One region of the Bradyrhizobium sp. 613_E4_N2_2 genome, then DNA from elsewhere that is predicted to be linked to it. Evidence: riboswitches for the same ligand, from Rfam matches in the RefSeq annotation. Region 1 holds a riboswitch; the other holds the start of a gene.
The links. A riboswitch is a leader RNA that binds a small molecule or an ion and turns the genes downstream of it on or off. The one in region 1 is predicted to bind cobalamin.
Positions count from the first base shown of each region.

Region 2: it holds a riboswitch for cobalamin, as region 1 does, so the genes downstream of both, AB7290_RS29670 (energy-coupling factor ABC transporter permease) here and AB7290_RS30935 (TonB-dependent receptor) in region 1, are expected to answer to the same signal.

Region 1 covers NZ_CP197234.1:6,502,810-6,506,986, reverse strand. Annotated here, with positions in the region: gene AB7290_RS30935 (TonB-dependent receptor) at 126-2,474, opposite strand; cobalamin riboswitch at 2,675-2,882, opposite strand; gene AB7290_RS30930 (hypothetical protein) at 3,114-3,479, shown strand; gene AB7290_RS30925 (FixH family protein) at 3,582-3,974, shown strand; gene AB7290_RS30920 (efflux RND transporter periplasmic adaptor subunit) at 4,059-4,177, shown strand, end outside.
Region 2 covers NZ_CP197234.1:6,186,137-6,190,313, reverse strand. Annotated here, with positions in the region: gene AB7290_RS29680 (cobyrinate a,c-diamide synthase) at 1-629, shown strand, start outside; gene cobA (uroporphyrinogen-III C-methyltransferase) at 626-1,384, shown strand; cobalamin riboswitch at 1,403-1,620, shown strand; gene AB7290_RS29670 (energy-coupling factor ABC transporter permease) at 1,658-2,335, shown strand; gene cobF (precorrin-6A synthase (deacetylating)) at 2,382-3,131, shown strand; gene cobT (nicotinate-nucleotide--dimethylbenzimidazole phosphoribosyltransferase) at 3,142-4,177, shown strand, end outside.

The DNA.
Region 1 (4,177 bases):
TGGAAGACAGGTCTCGTTGATCGATAGCTCTCGAGACCTGCGGCTTCAACGGCGCAATCGATTTGCGATTGCGTCCTACTGTCGCGTGACAACTCCTGCCACGGCGCGGGCGAGGTGATCCGCGACTACCACTTGAACGAAGCCGCGATCTCGTAGCTGCGCGGCGCGCCCAGGATGATCTGGTCGGTGTAACCCGGATCGCCCCAGGCCGCGTAGGGCTTGTTGGTCAGGTTCCTCACGCGAAAGCTGATCCGGGTCTGGTCGACGCCCGGGAAATAGGCTTTTGGAATATCGACGAACGCGTATGCGTCGAAGATCGTGTAGGCGTCCATCGTGACCAGATTGTCCTGGAAGTTGAAGCGGTCGCCGACGTGACGGACGAGGCCGCCGATCTCGACCGGCAGCTTCGTGTCGAAGCGATAGGAGGCGCCGGCGTTGGCGATGAAGTTGGGAACGTTGGGCGGCGTCTTGCCCGAATAGGACTGGAAGTCGCCATTGCCGTCGACATAGGTGAAGTCGATGAAGCGCGACTGCACGAAGGCGACGTTGCCCCATAGTTTCAGGCCCGCGACCGGATTGACCGCGGCGGCGATCTCGACGCCCTTGGAGGCCATCTTGCCGGCGACGTTGAAGAGGATGCCGCTTTCGGGGACGTAGACGTTCTTGCGCTCGATGTCGAAGGCCGAGAACGTGGCCTCCGCGCGCCTGTCGGCCGACAGCAGCTTCACGCCGGTCTCGTAGGTCCGCGACGTCGTGAGCAGCAGCGGCGTCGTGGGCCTGAGGATGAAGATGTTCGCCACCGTCGGGTCGGCTGCCGTCGCGTACTGGCTGTAAAGCATCACGCCGGGCGCGATGTCCCAGGTGTAGCCGATGCGTCCGGTGACCGGATTGAACGTCTTCGAGAAAGGATAGTTGGCTTTCAGGAGGCCATTCTCGTCGAAGCGGGTCCGCGACAGCTCGATATTCTCAAAACGGATGCCGCCGATCAGCGCAAAGGTCGAGGTCAGCTTGAGCCGGTCCTCGAACGACAGCGAGGCGGTGTCGAGATGGGTGTAGATCTTCTCGTCGCTGCGCGGGCCGTAGAGGCCGCGGTCCGGATTGAGGAGGTCGACGTAGTCATTGAAGAACAGCGTGTCCTGCGAGACGTTGAACTGGTTGCTGCTCGCCGCCACGGTGGCGACGAAGCGATTGTCCATTCCGCCGAGATTGGAATTGACGGTGAGGTCGGTGATGTTGCCGTAGAGCCGCTGCGCGTGATCGAGCGCCAGGCGCTCGCGGTAGATGCTCTGCGCGCCTGCGAAATTGCCTACGGTCTGGTCAAACGACGAGATCTCGTTGTTGAACCAGTGCCGGTGGGCGTCATAGCCATAGACCAGGCTCTTCAGCGAGATGTTGTTGGTGATGTCCCATTGAAAGCCGCTGCGCAGCCAGAGCTCGTTGGCGCCGCTGTGATTGTCGAGCACGTTGTAGTTCGTGGTCAGCGTGCGCGCGTCGATGGTGACCGGGACCGGCGTGCCGCCGCCGAGGTAATAGTTGCTCCAGAGGCCGGAGACGACGCCATACGTCGGCACGATGCCCGGCGCGTTCGCCGGCACCAGCGGCGTCCCCCAGTAGAAGCGGTCGTTGTCCTGCCTGTATTCGGTCGCGCCCCAGATCCTCAGGTTCTCGTTGACGCGATAGTTCAGCTGGCCCGAGACGTTGCTGAGCTTCGAATAGGTGTCGTCGATAAAGCCCTTGTTGTTGAAATGGCTGATGTCGAAGCGGTAGTCGAGGCCGTTGATCAGCGTGCTGCCGCCCGATCCGTAACCGGCGCGATAGCCGTTGAAGGAATCGTAGGAAGTGAAGGCGTCGTTGACGATTGGTCCGGTGTGCGGCGCCTTGTTCACGTAGTTGATGGCGCCGCCGGTCGCACCGAGGCCCGCCACCAGCGAGTCCGGTCCCTTGATGATCTCGACCTGCTGGAGACCAGCCACGTCCATGGGACGGCCGGTCATGGTCGACGGCCCGATCGGGATTCCGTTGTAGAGCGTGGAGATCTGGTCGCCGGAAAAGCCACGCATCGAGAAGATGGCGGGCGCGCCGGGCGCATCGCCGCCGGTGACGCCGACTGCAGCCTTGGCGACGTCGGTCGTGGTCCGGATGCCCAGGTTCTGCATCGTCTGTTGACCGATGACCTCGACGGTCGCCGGCATCTCGCGCGCCGTGATGCCGAGCCGGGAGCCGACGTCGGTGACGGCTGCCGTATTGAGCGGCGTCTGTACCGGCCCGCTCGGAGCTTGCGCGGCCGGAACGGCGATAGCAGGGGCGCCACGATTGCGTCCCGCGGCGCGCCGGGCCGCGCGCTGCTTCTGAGTGCCGGGGCTGACGGCAGGAGCCTGTCGCGGCGCAGGCGGCGACACGATCACCGGGCCGACCTCCCGGGAGCGGTTGTCCTGCGCCGCGCTTTGCGCGAGCGCCGCGGACGACAAGGACACCGACGAGAGCAGAGTAATCAGGAAAGCACGCGATAACGCTGGCCTTGCGCCAGCACGGAAATGAAGATTTTGCACGACAACGCTCTGCGGCGACGCAAACAAACCGTCACCGCGGTTGCCTTAGTCATCCACCTTCGCCCCAGGCGGCGGATGCACCGGCTACTTGTCCGACATCAGGGCACCCCGCCCAATGCGTTCGCGCGTGACCATGGCTGGTAGCAGGTTTCCTGGCTCGCGGGTCATCGCCTTCGACCACCTTCCCAGAGGCCCAAGCGGGGCTCCAGTGGTTCGTTTGGTCGTCGGCTATCCGCCTACAGTTGCGGGGGCAGCCGCGGAATTGCCCACTGAGGTGGACGCACCGCATTCCCTTGAAGAGTCCTTGCGGACACTACCGATCACGAAACTGGCATCAGGGGATGAGCGCGTCAACATCCGCGCGGGCTGCTGGACGGGCCGGTCGGTCGATGGTGGCCTTGTGTTGCTGTTTTGCACGATAGTCCGAAGGACCGCGTCGAAACGTCCAACCCGGCCTCCGGACGAGCCTGGGTAACGAACGCTTGACCACGATCAATAACTGCCTTTGGTGTCCGAGTATGCTACTGAGGCCGAGTTCCGGCCCGACAAGGTAAGTCGATATTGATGCAGTTCGTCCGTACCATCCTGGCAGTCGCCATCGCCATATCCTTGGCGATGCTGCCGGTTGGCGCGTCCGCGGCGAACCTCGCAATGTCGTCGGATGGCATGCAGACGGCCATGCACATGAGCGGCGACGCCGACATGTCGATGGACGATTGTTGTCCCGACATGAAGGGAACGGGCTCCCATAGCGGCGGCTACAAGTGCGGGATGGGCTTCTGCTGCGTCGGTGGGATCATCGCGCTCGGTGATGTCAGGCCCGTGGCGTTCGAACGTCTCGCCGTCATGGCCAGCACGATGGCTATTCCCCCGGATCAGGTCGTTTCCTTCCGCGGCGGCAGTCCTCCTTTCCGACCTCCTCGAATCTGATCTCGCAAAGCCCGAGACGCGAGCGGCGTGCCTGCTCGCGACGACGACTGACGTGCGCGCTTCACGCGCCACGGCGAAAGATCAATTCATGAGGACAGGACAATGCTTTCCAAAATCAGCACCGCGGCTCTCGCCGCCACCCTTTCGCTTGCCGCTTCCGCCGCGATGGCGGGCGCGGGCGACTACGCCTTCGAGCCCGTCACTCCGCAGATGAAGAAGGGCGAAGACGTCACGCTCGCCGTTCGCCTGACGAACAAGCAGACCGGCAAGCCGATACCGGACGCAGTCATCTTCAAAAGCCGCCTCGACATGGCCCCGGACGGGATGGCCGAGATGGAATCGGCGGTCGCGCCGCTGCCGTCCAGGGAGCCGGGTGTGTACGCCTTCAAGACGGACCTGCCGATGGCTGGACGCTACCAGATGACGCTGTCCGTGAAGGTGCAGGGCGAACCGGAGACCGTCACCGGCAAGGTGATCGTCACGGCGGTCAAGTGAGCGTTCGGGCGCTGCCCGGCGGCGCCCGACATTCCCCTTTTTCCTTCACACGGACGCGCGCTCCCGGGCGCGCGGATACACCATATGAAAACGCTGCGTCTCCTGACGGCTCTTGCGCTGGGCGGTGGCCTGGTCCTGGCCGGCTACTACTGGCATTCGAACGGTGCGGGCTGGCTCGCTGAGGCCGACATATCATCGGCTGC
Region 2 (4,177 bases), 320 kb from region 1:
GCTGTTCGCCGCAACCGGCGGCAAACGGCATGAACGTGACGCCGCCCGGGCAGCGCATTGCGTTGGCCCGCGATGCCGCGTTCTCCTTCATCTATCCGCACATGCTGGAGGCCTGGCGCGCGGCCGGCGCCGAGATCTCGACATTCTCGCCGCTTGCCGATGAAGCGCCTGACGCGAGCGCCGATGTCTGCTGGCTGCCCGGCGGCTATCCCGAACTGCATGCCGGCACGATCGCGGCCAATGCGCGCTTTCGCAGCGGCTTGCGCGCCTTCGCTGACACACGGCCGGTGCACGGCGAATGCGGAGGCTATATGGTGCTGGGAACCGCTCTGACCGACGCCGACGGCGTCCGTCATGAGATGACGGGCCTGCTCGGACTGGAGACGAGCTTTGCCAAGCGCCGCATGCATCTCGGCTATCGTCTCGCTGCGCTCGCCGCGCCGATGCCGGGCCATCAGGTCGGCGCGCGCCTGCGCGGTCACGAGTTCCACTATTCGACGATTGTCGCGCAGCCGGATACGCCGCTGGCGGTCGTGCACGATGCAACAGGCGCGATCATCGCCGAGACCGGCTCGCGGCGGGGACAAGCCACCGGCACGTTCTTCCATCTGATCGCGGAGGATCGGTGAGCGGTTTTGTCACTTTCATCTCGGCCGGCCCCGGCGACCCCGAGCTCCTCACGCTCAAAGGCGCCGCGCGGCTGCGCGATGCCGACGTCGTGCTCTATGACGACCTCGCCTCGGGCGCGATCCTCGATCTGGCCCGGCCCGGCGCCAATCTCGTCGCGGTCGGGAAGCGGGCAGGGCGGCCCTCGACCAAGCAGCACCACGTCAACCGCCTGCTGATCGATTACGCCGCGGCCGGCGTCCGTGTGGTGCGGCTGAAATCGGGCGATGCCGGTATCTTTGGCCGGCTCGAGGAGGAGCTGGAGGCTCTGCGCGAAGCCGGCATCGGCTACGAGATCATTCCCGGAATCACCTCGGCCTGTGTCGCCGCCGCGCAAGCCGGCATTCCCCTGACCCGGCGCCACACCTCGCGCCGGGTGCAGTTCGTGACCGGGGCCGATGTCACCGGCGAGCTGCCGCAGAATTTGAACTGGGCGGCGCTGGCGGATCCCGAAGCGACCACCGTCGTCTATATGGGCCGGCGCACCTTTCCGGCGCTTGTCGCAAAATTGATCGAGCACGGCCTCGCCCCTGATACCCCGGCGCTGTTCGCCGAATCCCTCGGTCGTCCCGACGAGCGGCTGGTCCGCACCACCATTGCCGAGCTGGCGGAACAGCTTGCGCGGGGCGGCGCGGCCTCGACGGCGGCGGTGATCCTGTTTGGCGCGCTGGCGGGCGATTATCCGTCAGGACCGTCCCGGCCGCCCTTCGCCCCTTGACGCCCGGCTGGCGAAAGGGGCACACAGGAGACGCATGGTGCTCGAGGCGGCGCAAACCGCCGGAGCATAATCGGGAATGGGGGTGGGCGGACAGTTGCGCCGCCCAAAACCCCAGCCGCCCCCGCGACTGTAAGCGGTGAGGGACTCCGATCAGCCACTGGGCCGCAAGGCCCGGGAAGGCCGGAGAACCCCAGTGAACCGCGAGCCAGGAGACCGGCCGTGCATGTCTTGTGGCCAAGGCCGTCGGGTGTGACGGCAGGAAGGAACTGAACCATGCATATCGAACCCGGAGTCGTATCGGGCGCCAAGCTCGTGTTGAGTTACGCAACCGGCATCGCAGTCGGCGGCGTTGCGCTGAAGCTCGCGGTCGAGACCGTGCGCGAGCAGGGCATCACGTCGTTCGCGGCGCGGACGCTCGCCACCACGGGCCTCGTTTTCGTCTTCTTCGAGATCCTGCCGCACTTCCCGGTGGGCGTCTCCGAGGTGCACTTCATCCTCGGCTCGACCCTGTTCCTGCTGTTTGGGGCAGCGCCCGCGGCCTTCGGCCTTGCGTTCGGACTGTTGTTCCAGGGCATCTTCTTCGAGCCGCCCGATCTGCCGCAATTCGGCATGAACGTCACCACGCTGCTGGTGCCGCTGTTCGGGATCCAGGCGATCGCCGCGCGGATCATTGCCCGCAACACCGCCTATGTCGATCTCAGGTATCGCCAGGCGCTGGCGCTGTCGACCACGTATCAGGCCGGCGTCATCGCCTGGGTTGCGTTCTGGGCGCTCTATGGCTCGGGCTTCGGTGCGACCAACCTCGTCAACATCGCGACCTTCGCGGCCTCCTACGCGCTCGTCATCGTGATCGAGCCGCTGGCCGACCTCGGTGTGCTGGCGCTGGCGAAGTCGCTGCGCGGCGTCACCGCGCCCGGCCTCGTTACCCCGCGTTTGCATAACGCGGCTTGAGAGACAAGCGAACGGGCGGCCGTGATGGCCGCCCTTCGCACTCACGATGCTGACACTCTCCCTGATAGGCATCGGTTGCGGCGATCCCGAGCAGCTCACGCGCGCCGCCGTTCAAGCCATCAACGCGGCCGATCTCATCCTGATCCCGCGCAAGGGGACGGCGAAGTCCGATCTCGCAGATCTCAGGCGGACGATCTGCGCGGATGTACTCACCAATCCAACGACGCGCATTGCCGAGTTCGATCTTCCTGTGCGCGATGCCGGTGAAGCGGACTATCACAAGGGCGTGGACGACTGGCACGATGCCGTGGCCGCGGCGTGGTCGCGGACGATCGCCAGCCATCTCGAAGGTAAAGGCAAGGTCGCGCTGCTGATCTGGGGCGATCCCTCGCTGTACGATTCCTCGCTGCGCATTGCGCGGCGGCTCGATCCCTTGCCTGATATCGAGGTCGTGCCGGGCATCACCTCGATCCAGGCGCTGTGCGCGGCGCATGCGCTGCCGCTCAACGACATCGGCGAGCCCTTCCTGGTCACGACGGGGCGCCGCTTGCGCGAAGGCGGCTGGCCGCAGGGCGTCGATACCGTGGTGGTGATGCTCGACGGCGGCACGGCTTTCCAGTCGCTCGATCCAGCCGGGCTGCACATCTGGTGGGGCGCCTATCTCGGTATGCACGATCAGATCGTCATGTCGGGCGTTCTGGCCGAGATCGGCCCGCGCATCGTCGCCGCGCGACAGGATGCGCGCGAGCGGCACGGATGGATCATGGACAGCTACATTCTCAAGCGCAGGCCGTAAGCGAGGCAGCATGCTCCCCGAATGGGTCACCCGGAAATGCCCCGAGGTCTCCGCTGTCCATCGCGAGGCGGCGCTCGCGCGTCAGGCGCAACTCACAAAGCCGGCCGGCGCGCTCGGCCGGCTGGAGCAGCTTGCGGTCGAGCTTGCGGGCCTGCAGGCGACCGAGCAACCGCGCGCTGCGCGAGTGCCGATCATCGTCTTCGCCGGCGATCACGGCATCGTCGCGCAGGGCGTGTCGGCCTATCCGCAAGGAGTGACCATCGCGATGATGGCGAATTTTGCCTCGGGCGGTGCCGCGATCTCGGTGCTGGCGCGTGAGCTTGGCTCAGGCCTGGAGGTCGTCGACGCCGGCACGCTGGCACAGGAGGAGATGGCAGGAATCGTCACCGACAAGCCGCGCAGCGGCACGCGCGACTTCAGCGTGGAAGCAGCGCTCACCCCCACGGAGCTGGCATTCGCCTTCGAAGCCGGTCAGCGCGCAGTCGCGCGCGCGGCAGCCGGCAGGCCCGATCTCCTGATCTTCGGCGAGATGGGCATCGGCAATACCACGACGTCGGCGGCGATTGCGGCGAGCCTGCTCGGCATCAGTGCCGAGGAGATCGCGGGCAGCGGTACCGGCGTCGACGCGGCCGGCCGCGCGCACAAGGCGGGTGTGATCGATGCGGCGATTGCGCATCACGGCATTGCGGGCGCTTCGCCGGAAAAAATCCTGTGCGCCGTCGGCGGCCTCGAAATCGCGGCGATTTGCGGCGCCATCATTGCGGCTGCGCAAGCCCGCGTTCCCGTGTTGATCGATGGCTTCATCGTATCGGTGGCGGCGCTGGCGGCGGTACGGCTGAACCCGTCGTGCCAGCCATTCCTGCTGCCGTCGCATCAATCGGCGGAGCAGGGGCATCGGCTGGTGTTGCGTGCGCTGAACGTGCAGCCGTTGATCAGCCTCGATCTCAGGCTCGGCGAAGGATCGGGTGCGGCCATCGCGCTGCCGCTGGTGCGGCTCGCGTGCAGCCTTCACAACGGCATGGCGACCTTCGCGCAGGCCAATGTGC